3 regions of the Cytobacillus sp. FSL R5-0569 genome follow, and region 1 is predicted to be linked to each of the others. Evidence: predicted binding sites of a transcription regulator. Region 1 holds the regulator's gene; each other region holds the start of a gene.
What was found. The regulator Rex, encoded in region 1, represses fermentation and respiration genes when NADH is low (regulators of the CRP and FNR family bind a similar motif). The targets are predictions, from matches to a motif close to TTGTGAAATATTTCACAA.
Positions count from the first base shown of each region.

Region 2: a site for Rex is predicted at 1,501-1,518, ahead of qoxA (cytochrome aa3 quinol oxidase subunit II). Genes of this name have one in related genera too.
Region 3: a site for Rex is predicted at 3,705-3,722, ahead of MKX78_RS14875 (formate/nitrite transporter family protein). Genes of this name have one in related genera too.

Region 1 is NZ_JBBOWW010000001.1:469,951-474,686, forward strand. Features, by position in the region: gene MKX78_RS02545 (ABC-F family ATP-binding cassette domain-containing protein) at 1-945, opposite strand, end outside; gene moaC (cyclic pyranopterin monophosphate synthase MoaC) at 1,089-1,571, shown strand; gene MKX78_RS02555 (redox-sensing transcriptional repressor Rex) at 1,595-2,233, shown strand; gene MKX78_RS02560 (DUF4305 domain-containing protein) at 2,263-2,466, opposite strand; gene MKX78_RS02565 (CPBP family intramembrane glutamic endopeptidase) at 2,473-3,201, opposite strand; gene groES (co-chaperone GroES) at 3,468-3,752, shown strand; gene groL (chaperonin GroEL) at 3,813-4,736, shown strand, end outside.
Region 2 is NZ_JBBOWW010000001.1:2,567,271-2,572,006, reverse strand. Features, by position in the region: gene qoxB (cytochrome aa3 quinol oxidase subunit I) at 1-437, opposite strand, end outside; gene qoxA (cytochrome aa3 quinol oxidase subunit II) at 482-1,396, opposite strand; gene MKX78_RS13145 (DUF3889 domain-containing protein) at 2,266-2,595, shown strand; gene MKX78_RS13140 (small, acid-soluble spore protein, H family) at 2,592-2,783, opposite strand; gene MKX78_RS13135 (2-oxoglutarate dehydrogenase E1 component) at 3,220-4,736, shown strand, end outside.
Region 3 is NZ_JBBOWW010000001.1:2,933,079-2,937,814, forward strand. Features, by position in the region: gene MKX78_RS14855 (dynamin family protein) at 1-417, opposite strand, end outside; gene MKX78_RS14860 (hypothetical protein) at 612-785, opposite strand; gene MKX78_RS14865 (isoprenylcysteine carboxyl methyltransferase family protein) at 804-1,355, opposite strand; gene MKX78_RS14870 (type III polyketide synthase) at 1,361-2,446, opposite strand; gene MKX78_RS14875 (formate/nitrite transporter family protein) at 2,855-3,655, opposite strand; gene fdhD (formate dehydrogenase accessory sulfurtransferase FdhD) at 3,909-4,700, opposite strand; gene MKX78_RS14885 (DUF2294 domain-containing protein) at 4,715-4,736, opposite strand, start outside.

The DNA of each region.
Region 1 (4,736 bases):
TGATTTCTCATCCCCTTGGGGACGATCAATTCGCTCCATCTTCTCAAGCTGCTTGCGCCGGCTTTGTGCACGCTTTGTTGTCGAAGCACGGGCAAGGTTGCGTTGAACAAAGTCTTCTAGTTTCGCAATTTCTTCTTGTTGTTTTTCATACATTTTCAAGTCACGTTCATAATTCGCTGCTTTTTGGTCAAGATATTTGCTGTAGTTACCAACGTATTTTTTAATATGGTTACGTGATAGTTCATATACCTGGTTGACGACTTTATCTAAGAAATAGCGGTCATGTGAGACAATTAAAATAGCACCATCATAACCACTAAGATACTGCTCTAGCCATGACAATGTTTCAATATCTAAATGGTTGGTCGGCTCATCTAAAATCAGTAAATCAGGTTTGGTTAACAATAATTTCGCAAGTGCAAGTCGCGTCCTTTGCCCCCCGCTTAATGCAGAAATTTTTGTATCATAGCTAAACGATTGAAAATTAAGGCCATGTAGTACAGAACGAATGTCTGCCTCGTATTGATAGCCACCTTGTTCTTTAAAGTTGACTTGCATTTGATCATAGGTTTTTAAAATTTTATCGTAAGCTTCACCGTTTTCGATGAGTGTTGCATCGCCCATCTGTGTTTCTAGTAAGCGCAGTTCCTTCTCTTGTTTGCGCAAATAATCAAACACGGTAAGCATTTCGTCCCAAATAGATAGCTCAGATTCTAGTCCTGTATTTTGTGCAAGATAACCGATTTTGGTTTCTTTCGATTGAATAATTTCACCGGAATCATAGGACATATGTCCAGCAATAATTTTTAAAAGAGTTGATTTTCCCGCACCATTACGTCCAACTAATGCAATGCGGTCTCTCGTTTGTACTTCAAGCTTTATATTCATTAATATAGGATCAGCCACAAAACTTTTCGAAAGCTGATTAACCTGTAATAATATCATTATATTTCACCTCTGTTATAGTGATAGTGTACCTTAATCAGGTGAGGTTCGGCAATAAAGTCACTATTTGGATAGAATATATAAAAAACTACATTACACAGATGAATCAAAATAGTGTATCATTTTCATGTGAGGTGTTATGAATGGCTGAATTTACACATTTTAATGAAGAAGGCAGAGCGAAGATGGTGGATGTGAGTGAAAAACCACAAACTGCCCGTACAGCAATTGCTCATAGTAGTATTGAGCTAAATCAAGAAATCTATCAGAAGATTACTGATGGCACAATGAAAAAGGGAGATGTGCTGGCTGTTGCTCAAGTGGCAGGTATTATGGCTGCGAAAAAGACATCTGATATCATCCCGATGTGTCATCCACTTGCCTTAACCGGTATTGATATATCTTTCAATTGGGAAGAGGTAGAGGATCAGTATGTGTTACATATTGATTGTACAGTGAAAACAAATGGGCATACCGGAGTAGAAATGGAAGCGTTGACAGCTGCTACAGCTACCGCTTTAACGGTATATGATATGTGCAAAGCAGTAGATAAAGGCATGGTAATAGGACCAACATATTTAGTAGAGAAAACCGGTGGTAAAAACGGTGATTTTAGAAGGGCTTAAGTAAATGGAATGGAGTGGAGCCTATGTCCAATGAATCAACGAAAATCCCTCAAGCAACGGCTAAGCGATTGCCTTTGTATTATCGTTTTTTGAAAAATTTACACGCATCAGGAAAGCAGCGAGTTTCTTCAGCAGAATTAAGTGAAGCGGTGAAAGTAGATTCTGCAACAATTCGACGAGATTTCTCCTATTTCGGTGCTTTAGGGAAAAAAGGTTACGGATATAACGTAAATTACTTATTAGGATTTTTCCGTAAGACACTCGATCAAGATGAAGTGACAAAGGTAGCGTTAATTGGTGTAGGGAATCTAGGTACAGCGTTTTTAAATTATAATTTTTTAAAAAATAATAATACAAAGATTGAAGTGGCATTTGATGTTTCAGAAAGTAGGGTTGGCACGTCTGTAGGCGAGGTACCTGTCCGTCATTTAGATGACCTAGAAAAGTTGATTGATGAGCACCATATTCAAGTTGTCATTTTGACTGTACCGTCTCATGCGGCACAACCAATTACGGATCGAATCGTTAAAAGTCATGTAAAGGGAATCTTGAACTTTACGCCAGCGCGGTTAACGGTTCCTTCCCATATTCGCATCCATCATATTGATTTGGCGGTCGAATTGCAATCATTAGTATACTTCTTAAAACACTATCCATCATAAAAAGGGAGCTGACCCGCATGGAGTCAGCTCTATTTTTTATCCTCTTTCTTTTTCATACGATAATGCATAGCGATTAATTTAATCCCGCCACCAATATCAAAAGTGGCAAAAATCAAAATGAAGATCGTTAAAAATCCCCAACCTCCACCGTTTTGAAGGTTAATAATTGCAAAATAAATAAATACAAATCCAAAAAGAAGGGAGATAATCCCTGTGAACAAAGGTGTTCTCATCTAACATCATCCTAATCTGCTAAAAATCATTTGTACCGTTTCTAAGTCTGTCATATATTTTTCTAGCTTATCCATATTCAATTGAATCACAACGACAAAGGTATTCATCGCTACATGAGCAATGATCGGTACGAGAATACGATTGGTTTTTACATATAAAAACGCGAACGTAAAGCCCATCGCTGCATAAAGAATTAAGTGCTCAATTTCCCCATGGGCGAGGGAGAAAATTAATGAACTAATCAGTGCTGATAAAAAGAAGTTCAATCGTTTATGCAAGGAACCAAAAATGATTTTCCTGAAAATGATCTCTTCTAAAATCGGCCCAATAATGGAAACAACGATAATCACAAGAGCAGACGTTTCAATTAATGACATAATTTGCTGCGTATTATCTGACCCCATATCAATGCCGAGCATTAATTCAATATTCGCTGCAACGGTCTGAGCAATAAATGCTAGCGGAATACCTGCAATCGCCCACCCGAAAGAAGTCGATAATGGTGCTTGATTCCTCATTGACATCTCTTTGCTTTCTTTCCGTAAAAACCACAAAGTTAAGAGAAGGGTAATTGTAAAACTAATGACAATCCAGAGTGGCGGTGCAATTTTTGCAACCTCATCAAAGCTGTATCCTAACATATTACCTAGAAAAAGAATGGCAGGAACGCCAACGATGGCTGATAATTGCATGGCTATATAAATCATAATGATAAACCAATACTCTTTTTTCAATGGCTAGTCTCCTATTCATAAAGAAGTTACACTAATATTTATTTTACCTGTTAAACACTATTAGTTTCAAATAGTACATCCTTATGAAGTGCATAAAACAAATAGAAGTTGTATAGAATGGAGAGGTTCGCATTTTTTTTTGCAAAATTGCAAGGTTCTTACTTGCAAAAAAGAGTAGTTTTGATTAATATAATAATTGTGTTAGCACTCAAGACTAACGAGTGCTAATAAAATAATTTTTGAATGAATTGAGGAGGTTGTTTCACTTGTTGAAGCCACTAGGTGATCGAATTATTATCGAGCTTGTTGAAACGGAAGAAAAAACTGCAAGCGGTATCGTACTACCAGATAGCGCGAAAGAAAAGCCTCAAGAAGGTAAAGTCGTAGCAGTTGGTACTGGACGTGTACTAGAAAATGGTGAACGTGTAGCATTAGAAGTTGCAGAAGGCGACCTTATTATCTTCTCAAAATATGCAGGAACAGAAGTGAAATACGAAGGTACAGAATACTTAATTTTACGTGAAAATGACATTCTTGCTGTGATCGGTTAATAAAAAAACAGCTATATACTTATTATAAAGATTTTTAACTATTAGAGGAGGTACTTAATAATGGCTAAAGATATTAAATTTAGTGAAGACGCTCGCCGCGCGATGCTTCGTGGTGTGGATACACTTGCAGATGCAGTAAAAGTAACTCTTGGACCTAAAGGACGTAACGTGGTTCTTGAGAAGAAATTCGGTTCTCCATTAATTACAAATGATGGTGTAACAATTGCTAAAGAAATCGAACTAGAAGATGCATTCGAAAACATGGGTGCGAAACTAGTTGCTGAAGTAGCAAGTAAAACAAACGACGTAGCTGGTGACGGTACAACAACTGCAACGGTTCTAGCGCAAGCAATGATCCGCGAAGGTTTGAAAAACGTAACAGCTGGTGCAAACCCAATGGGTATCCGTAAAGGGATCGAAAAAGCGGTTGCTACAGCAGTTGAAGAGCTACAAGCGATCTCTAAACCAATCGAAGGCAAAGAGTCTATTGCGCAAGTAGCATCCATCTCTGCTGCTGACGAAGAAGTTGGACAATTAATCGCTGAAGCTATGGAACGTGTAGGTAACGACGGTGTTATCACAATCGAAGAATCTAAAGGATTCACAACAGAAATGGATATCGTTGAAGGTATGCAATTCGACCGTGGATACAGCTCAGCTTACATGGTAACAGATACAGATAAAATGGAAGCAGTATTAGATGATCCTTACATCTTAATCACTGACAAAAAAATCGCAAGCATTCAAGAAGTATTACCAGTACTTGAGCAAGTAGTACAACAAGGTAAACCATTACTTCTTATCGCTGAAGATGTAGAAGGCGAAGCATTATCTACATTAGTAGTGAACAAATTACGTGGAACATTCAATGCAGTAGCTGTTAAAGCGCCTGGATTCGGTGACCGTCGTAAAGCAATGCTTGAAGATATCGCTATCCTAACTGGCGGTGAAGTAATCACTGAAGAGCTAGGTCGTGACCTTAAA
Region 2 (4,736 bases), 2.1 Mb from region 1:
AAGAATAACCAGAAGCTAAGTGCATTAAGACGTGGGAACGCAACATCGCGAGCCCCAATTTGCAGTGGAACAACAAAGTTCATAAACCCGATAATAAATGGCATAGCCATGAAGAGAATCATAACAACACCATGTGTAGTGAATATCTCGTTATAATGCTGTGCATCAAGCAATTTGTTCTCAGGTGCTGATAATTGCGCACGCATCATAATTGCGTCAGCGCCTCCTCGGAATAGCATGAGGATCGCTGCAATAATATACATAATACCTAATCGTTTATGGTCAACAGTTGTTAACCATTCACGCCATAAATAACCCCATTTTTTAAAATATGTTATCCCAACTACAATGGCAATAGAAACAATTGCAATTGCTACCATTGAAGCATAAATAGCTGGACTTGGATGTGGTATGGCAAAACGTTCAAAGAACTCCATCCTGTATACTCCTTTCAGAAGATGTCAATAGACACTTCATCTAATTAATGGCTACTGTGGTCAGTGTGACCTTCGTGCTCATCATGATTTTCATGATTTTCTTCTGAATCTTCATCATTTGATTGATGATGTTCATGCCCTTCAGGTGCTGGGCTAAAGTCTAAATGAGTGCCAGTAAAGGTCATCTTACCTAAGTGACCTGGCTCTAGTAACTCTTCAAATTTATCTTCAGTAATTGGATCAGCTGTTTGATGAACTTCATCTACCCATTCCTCAAATTCAACTGGAGACATTGCTGTTACATCAAACGTATTTTCAGCAAAACCTTTTCCGCTGAAGTTTGCATTTCTACCCATGAATTCACCAGGGTGATCAGCAGCTAAATGTAATGTTGTTACCATATCGGCCATTGCATATTTCTGTCCGCCAAGTTGTGGAATCCAGAAGCTGGTAATTGGACCGAATGAGTAAAGTTTAAATTCAAGTGCTCGATCTGTAGGTATATATAAGTAATTTACTGTTTCAATATCTTCTTCAGGATAGCTGAAGTGCCATTTCCAGTTAGATGATGATGCATATACAACTAATGGCTCCTTATCTTCATACCCTGGTGGTGTTGCTTCAACTTTATAGTTACTTTGGACAGAAACAAATGATAGATAAGCAACAATTAGTACAGGTATTCCGACACAAACTGCCTCCACCCATTTATTTCCCTCGATGTGAGGTGGTTCATAATCTTTTCCTTGTTTAGATGAACGAAATTTAATGAGCATATATGCAAGCATTGCAAAAACTACAATAACAATGCCAGACATTAACCATATGGACATCATAATATCGTTAGCCTGGACTTCGGCCTGTGGACCTTTAGGATTTAGAACAGTAAGTGGTTCACACCCAGCAAGTACAGCGGCAATGGCAACTATAGCCAATAAAAGAGCCCTTTTCAATTTCATTGATGTACCCCTTTCTATCTTTCTAAAAATCTATTGTTTTATTTGAACGTGAATATCACGCCTGTAACCCTATGTTAGTATCATAAATGGTTAAAAACAATTGAATGTGATAGGTGTCACAAAATGTTCATGAACAAATGATGAATTTGGTCACAAAATGTTCATGAAACTGAAAGTAAAAAGAAAAAATAATATTATTTAAATACTCTATTTTAAGAAAAAACTGAAAAATGAATATTGTATCGTTCAATAAATTTTAAAGGTTGCTTCTTTATTTATTATATTAATATAAATGATATTGCGTATTTGACTAACAGTACCCACAAAAAAAGTGTGAAGTCTTCGAATGGTTTTGAAACGGATGAAAAAAGAGGAGGGTTATCTTGTTAAAGAAATTTGATATTGATCAATTTTTAGACGGTGTATATAACCCGACTGATGATATTCATCATTTAATAGAAATAATTGAAATAGATGATTTACTTGAGAGAACAAAATAGGCCTTTATGTCTTCCACTTTTTGTTTTAGATGTTGTACGATTACTTTTATTAAAATAATCATAACTAAAACTAATCAAATGAAATAATAATGAACATTTTCTTATATTTTTTAAAGGCTATGTTGACATTTACGATATAAGGGTTAATGGAACAATAGATAAAGAAAAGCGGGCAAGTTTTAACCATTAACTTGCCCGCTTTTCTTTATCTATTGATATTTACTTTTGCACTAGCAAGTTTTGCTTTGAATTTTTCTTTCATTATATAACCCATTTCCCAAAAAAACTTTCATAAAGAATAAACATTGAAAAGATAGTAAAACTATAAATATTTCCATCAAAAAATAAAAGTGAAGAGGTGAGGAGAAAATGGAGAAAAGAGTGTTTCTCTCAATTGTCATAGTGTTGTTTAGCTATATATTTATTTCAAGCCCTCAAACAAGCTTTGCCGTTTATGATGCACCTTCTTATGCGAAATGGGGTAAAGAAGCGATGATGATCGCAAAGGAAAAATACCCATCAGCAGATATTGTTGATTATCAGCATCTTGGAAAAGAAGTAAAGGATGAGACAGAAATAGAAAAGTTTAAACTTTGGATGCGTCAACAGGAGATAGAATATGGGCTCTATGTGTTTATTGAATATGATAAAGATTCGGAGAAAATCGTCCGTATTTTAACGAAAAAAACGGACCGTTAACGTATTGTATTTTCTTCTATTAATTGTGCGAGTGGAACAACTTGATTCTTATCTACGTTGTTTCTTTCGCACACCCTTGCCATTTTAGTTAATTCATAGAGATCGACAATGACGATATTTACGCCATCGAAAGTTACTTCATATTCGTTTTGACTTTTTAGTAGTTCCCTCGCTCTAGCTAAATCCATAAGTTCACATCCTCTCTCGTAGTATTTTATTCAGTTTGAATATTTAGTGCACAATTCTACCAATAATAAGGCTTTTGATATATACTTAAATAGGCAAACGGTTTAGAAGTTGAATGATTATCAACTTGTAGACGTTAGTTCATCTTTCCAATTTATTACACTAATAGGCGTGATATAGGAATTAAATTAATTCACTTTTTTAATATAAGTATTTTTTCTAAAAATATTAGCTGTATTTTCGTGATTTTCTCTTTTTTCCCTTTGTATATGCGCCTTTAACGTGGTAAAATGGCTTAGGAAACATTTCGTCCTCTGGAAATTAACATTATTCGGAATTTTAATATACGAAATAATATTGTTACTATCCTAGAATGGATATGGGGCGGAAATAAATTATCCAAATATATTTAAAAAAGAGTTGTGGAGGTAATTTTCCATGAAGAAGCCTTCAGAGGGTAGCGGACCTTTAGAACAAAGTTTTTATGGTCCTAACCTTGGCTATGTAATCGAGCTTTATGAGATGTATTTAGAAAATCCAGAATCAGTTGACCAAGAAATGAGAGAGTATTTTGAGGTTAATGGTTCACCATTGCAACAAACAGGGGTAGCTCCTGTAAGTTTAGGAGCAGAAAGCACTGGCGTAAGTCCAGCACAAATTGAAAAAACTTTATCAGCTATTCGTCTTGCCGATTTTATTCGTTCAAACGGACATAAAGCTGCTGATATTTATCCCCTAGTTAATAGGGAAGAAAAGAATGTTGCTATTTTTGATTTAAGTAATTATGGATTAACAGAAGCAGATTTACGTGCAATACCAGCTCATCTTATATGTACAGATGCGAATATTCCGTTAAGAGATGGATTAGAAGCATTTGAATACTTAAAAAATGCTTATATGGATACGTTAGCATTTGAGTTCACTCATGTTGACAATTTAGAAGAAAAGGATTGGCTTCGTCGCAAGGTTGAAACAAATAGCCTTAAACTTAACTTGCAAAAACCTGAAAAAGCGAAAGTGTACAAAAGATTAACGGAAGTAGAAGAGTTTGAAAAATTCTTACACCGTACTTTCGTCGGTCAAAAACGCTTCTCTATTGAAGGTTTAGATACGATGGTACCAATGTTAGATGAAATTGTATCAGGTTCAGTGGCGAATGGCACAAAAACAATAAATATTGGAATGGCACACCGCGGACGTTTAAATGTGCTTGCTCATGTACTTGGTAAGCCTTATGAGATGATATTCGCGGAATTTCAGCATGCGCCAAACAAAGATCTTGTCCCATCTGAAGGTTCTATTGGTATCAGCTATGGATGGACAGGCGATGTAAAATACCATCTGGGATTAGACAAACAAATCAAGGCTGAAAATACAACAGTTGCAAACTTAACACTTGCGAACAACCCAAGCCATTTAGAGTTCGTTGGTCCTGTAGTTGAAGGATATACAAGAGCGGCTCAAGATAAACGTACTACTGGTGGTTTCCCAGAAGTTAATTACGACGAAGCACTTTCCATCATTATTCACGGAGACGCTGCTTTTCCAGGGCAAGGTGTTGTCGCTGAAACATTAAATCTAGGTCAATTAAATGGCTATAATACTGGTGGTTCCATCCATATTATTGCTAATAACACGATTGGCTTTACAACAGAATCTTATGATTCTAGATCGACTAGATATGCAAGTGATTTAGCCAAAGGCTATGAGGTTCCAATCGTGCATGTAAATGCAGATGATCCCGAAGCAGTCATCAATGCCGCTAAATTAGCTATTGAATATAGAGATAAATTCCATAAAGATTTCTTAATTGACTTAATTGGGTATCGCCGCTTTGGTCACAATGAAATGGACGAGCCGATGACCACAAACCCAGCGATGTATAATATTATCCATAAAAGACCAACGATTAAAGAGCTTTATGGTGAGAAATTAAAAAAAGATCAATACTTATC
Region 3 (4,736 bases), 2.5 Mb from region 1:
TGGCAAATTTGTTTCCGAATGGCTAATTTCTACAGTATGAATGAGGTCTCCATCTTTACTATATTTTTTAATTTTTTCATAATCATAAGGTGCAGGATAGAGCTTTGGCATCCCTTCCTTAAGATACACCTTGGCATAATCCTCTCCAGATTTCACTTTAACTAAATTCGCACTTGTTGGGATAGGGCTGGATGGCAGTAAGTTTTCTCCCACAATTTTATTGATCATGCTCGATTTACCCGCAGAGAAATGTCCACAAAATGCAATCGCGTATTGTGAATCTCGTAATTTATAGACGAGGTCTCTTGCTCGTGAAGCAGAAACATTATCTCCATTTTGTTCAAAAAACAATGATAATGCTGCTATTCTTTCAATTAATTCATTTTGACTAAGTTGTTTACCCACTGTTTGAACCATAATTAATCCCCTTGTCACATCAATTTACTACTATTATAATTGCGCAAGCTTTTTTCCTATATAGGTATTAATATATTATAAATATGGGGTAAAGTGAACCTTTCGTTATGAAAATTGGTATTTTCACCAAAAAAAAGAAGAAGCCTCACTCACTAAGGCTTCTTCCTATATGTAATAAAGGGGTAAACGCTAATTTAAGATTTTGCTTCTGACTTTGTAACACCATTCAACACATATTTCATTACTGCACCATAAACAGCGATAGTGCCAACCACAAAAAGAGCTGTCAAATGTATCACGCCTTTCATTAATTGAGAATAAGTATCATCTTCAATTAATAATTTATCATAATCGAGAATGATTTTCAATACTAAAATAAACCTTTTTCAATTTTTTCCTATTTCTTCATCTCTCTTCATAGGAAACGCTTCTTCATATTTCGTTAATGCTTTTAATGCTTCTTCCTCAACTGGAATACGAATGGCTAAAATAAAGAAATTTAACAGAGTGAAAACAAGGGCAGTATAGTAAGCTTGAAACAATAGAGGCATAATAAGAAACTCCATTGCAACGACTGTATAGTTTGGGTGCTTTAGCCAACGGTATGGTCCTTTAGTTACCACTTTTGCTTTGGGTAAAACAATAATCTTTGTATTCCAGAACCTCCCTAAGGAAGATAACGCCCATATTCTTATCACTTGTGTGAGTATAAATAACGGCAGTAAATAATACCAATAAGGAGATAATCCTTTACCGAACACAATTACCTCAACTGTTAAAACAATAAAAAACAAACTATGTACCATAACGATTAGTGGATAATGACTTTGACCAAATTCAATGCCACCTCTTTTTTTCATCCAATCCTCATTGAATCTTGCGACGATTAACTCGATACACCGTTGAGAAATAACAAATAGAAGAAAATAAAAAAACATTTAATTCACCTCCATTTTAATAAAAGTAATTCCGAGCTAAAACCCGGCCCTAAGGCAGTTGCCAAACCTATATCATCCTTTTTTCCAAGGAGAAAAAACCTTCGCAAAACATATAATATTGTGCTTGATGACATATTGCCGAACTCCCTTAGAACGTCAAGTGAAGTGGCGGTCATCTCAGCAGGAATTTGTAAAGACGCTTGATAAGCATCAATCACTTTTTTTCCACCTGGATGAGCAATAAAATGTTGCAAATCGGTTATTTGTAATGAGAATTGATTTAAGAATGTCTGTACATTTGGCTTCAGCCAGCCTTCAATAATTGTGGGAATATCTCTTGAGAATATGACATATAAACCATCATCCTTTACGTCCCAACCCATTACATCAAGCGAATCCTTTTTTGTCGTTGATTGTGTCCCGTATATATGGGGGATGGCAGGCAATTTCTGATATTTTTGATAACCACTTTCATCACCAGCGATTAATGCACAGGCAACACCATCAGCAAATAAAGAAGTACCAACAAGATTACTCTTAGAGCGATCATTTCTTTGAAAAGTTAAACTGCATAATTCAATTGTTAATACTAAAACCTTTGCTTTTGGATAAGCTAAGCAATATTCATAAGCCCTTGATAAACCCGATGCACCACCTGCACAGCCTAAGCCCCATATTGGGATCCTTTTTGTTTGCTCAGAAAAGGGTAATAGATTCATTATTCTTGCCTCAAGCGATGGTGTAGCTAAACCTGAGCTAGTAATCGTAAAAATCGCATCTATCTCTTGATACTTAATAGGTTGATTTAGAAACTCCCTCGTTGTTAAACACTTTTCAATCGCCTCACACCCAAGTTTTACTCCCGTTTCAATGAAGGCATCATTTTTATCAGCAAAGCTATGGTCCTCTTTAAACCAATCTAGTTCTTTGGCAAAATGACGTTTTTCAATTTGTCCGTTTTGGAATACTTTTAATAAACGATCGATATCTTTGAAAGATTGCCCAAATAAGTGGCGTGCAAATGCTACCACTTCATTTTGAGTAATTTCATTTGATGGGGGTACTTCTGAGATAGATAAAATAGCTGGCATAAGGAACTCCCTTTCTGTCTATGTACGGGTATTTTTTCCTTAATAAGGATATTTATGCATTGATTGGTTTTTAATCTTTCTCGTTCATTTTTTGCATAAAAAAAAGCCGAATGAGTTATCTCATTCGGCTCAGAAAGATGTGTTTTGAAGGAGTTGCTGTGCCCTTTTATCATATCTTAAAGTGGCTCTCTTGGCATTACGCAAACTTTACCAATTATAATTGCTTATTTATTGCCTTGCTTATGCACATCAATGATAATCGTTTTATCAATGATTTGACCACAGACACGACAAACTCCTTGTTCTTTATATAGCGTTTTACAATAATCACAATAATATTGCTGCATTTGCTCACATCCAATATCTCTAATAGATTATTTTATGTAAGCTATGATGAATGTGCTTCTATTATGAAGCTTTTTTCAACTGAGATTTTGTTTCATTTTTTGGTTTATAAGAGACAAAGTAAGCTAGGCCAACAAACACAGCCCCTCCAACTACATTACCTAAAAAGGCAGGTATGATATTGCCAATGAAATCTACCCAAGTAAACGAACCTGCAAAAATCGCAGCTGGAATAACGAACATGTTGGCAACAACGTGCTGGAATCCAATCGCAACAAATGCCATAACCGGGAACCAAATAGCCAAAATTTTACCTGCAAAATCATGAGCACCATAAGCTAACCAAACAGCTAGGCATACGAGCCAGTTACAACCAATCGCTGAAACAAATGTTTGTAAGAATGTATCATCAATTTTTGCACCAGCAATCGCTACTGTTTTATCAAGGTATGGACCTGTCTCTGTTAATCCAACGACATGTCCAAAGAAATAAGCAACAAACAGTGCCCCTACAAAATTGGATAATAACACCCAAAACCAATTATTCAATAATTGCCCAAGACTAATTCTCTTTGAGAACAAAGCACTCGCAACTGACATCATGTTACCTGTAATTAATTCAGCCCCAGCCAATACTACTAATACAAGGCCTAAAGGGAAAACTGCTGCACCTAAAAACGATCCGAAACTTCCCCACTCTGCCGGTAAATTCCCAATAACACGAATGTCTAATAAAAATCCTAGTGCAATAAATGCCCCACCTAAAAAGCCTAAAACCAACAGCGACAAAAGTGGTATTTTCGTTTTTGCAACACCTGTTGCAATCGTCTGTTCCATAATTTCTTGCGGTTTACTAAATCCCATTCTAACTACCCCCTAAATAAAAAAGGCAGCACTCAGACATCCCTTACTTTTGTAAAGGATTTCAAAGAATGCTGCCTAACCCTTCTGCAATCCCCTACAGAAGTATCAGTCATCATATTTATATTGTTTGTAAAAAGAAATAAAACAGTGCTTGCCTTACTTCCATTTACCCATTGCAAACTATATGCTACCAAAAAACAAAAAATTTTACTAGACTATTTTTTATTTTTTTCGTGTAGCGAAGTATTTCTTTTTATAATAGGATTCGTTCAGGATAAGTATATATATTCATGTTGCCATTACGAATAAATCCAACAGTCGTAATTCCTAATTCCTCTGCTGAGCGCAAAGCAAACTCTGTTGGTGCAGATTTTGAGAGAATCATTTCACAACCAATTTTTGCTACCTTTAAAAGTATTTCTGAGGAGATTCTTCCTGTGAAAACAATAATCTTCCCTTTCATGCTGATGCCCTCTCTTAAACTATAACCATATATCTTATCAAGCGCATTATGCCTACCAATATCCATTCTGCTTAATAATATCCCATTTTTGTCACAAAGCGCAGCGCTATGTACACCACCTGTTTGTTTAAATGTAGTCGCAGACGCTTGTAATTGTTCCATTAACTGATTACATTCATTGACAGTTAATCGAATATTAACATCTTCCATTTTCTTAGCTGTTAATGCATCATTAACAAAAACAAAGCCTTGTCTACTCATACCACAACAAGAAGTAATATATCTTTTATTTTGGAAGTTTTGTATATAAGGATTTGTACGATCTGTTGTAACATGAACGAACCCTTCCTTTTCTTGTACCCATATATCTTTAATATGCTTGTAAGATCTTATGATACCTTCTGATGCAAGATAACCTATCACCATGTCCTCAATATATTCTGGTGTACATACCATTGTGACTAGCTCTTCTCCATTCAGCTTAACCGTTACTGCATATTCGGTAACAATGGTATCTTCCATTTTTTCAACTTTATTTCCAGTCACTCGTATGATTTTACGACTCGTTTCCACTTGCTTCATCTTTTCTCCTCTTTCTATGAATCTATGATATTTTTA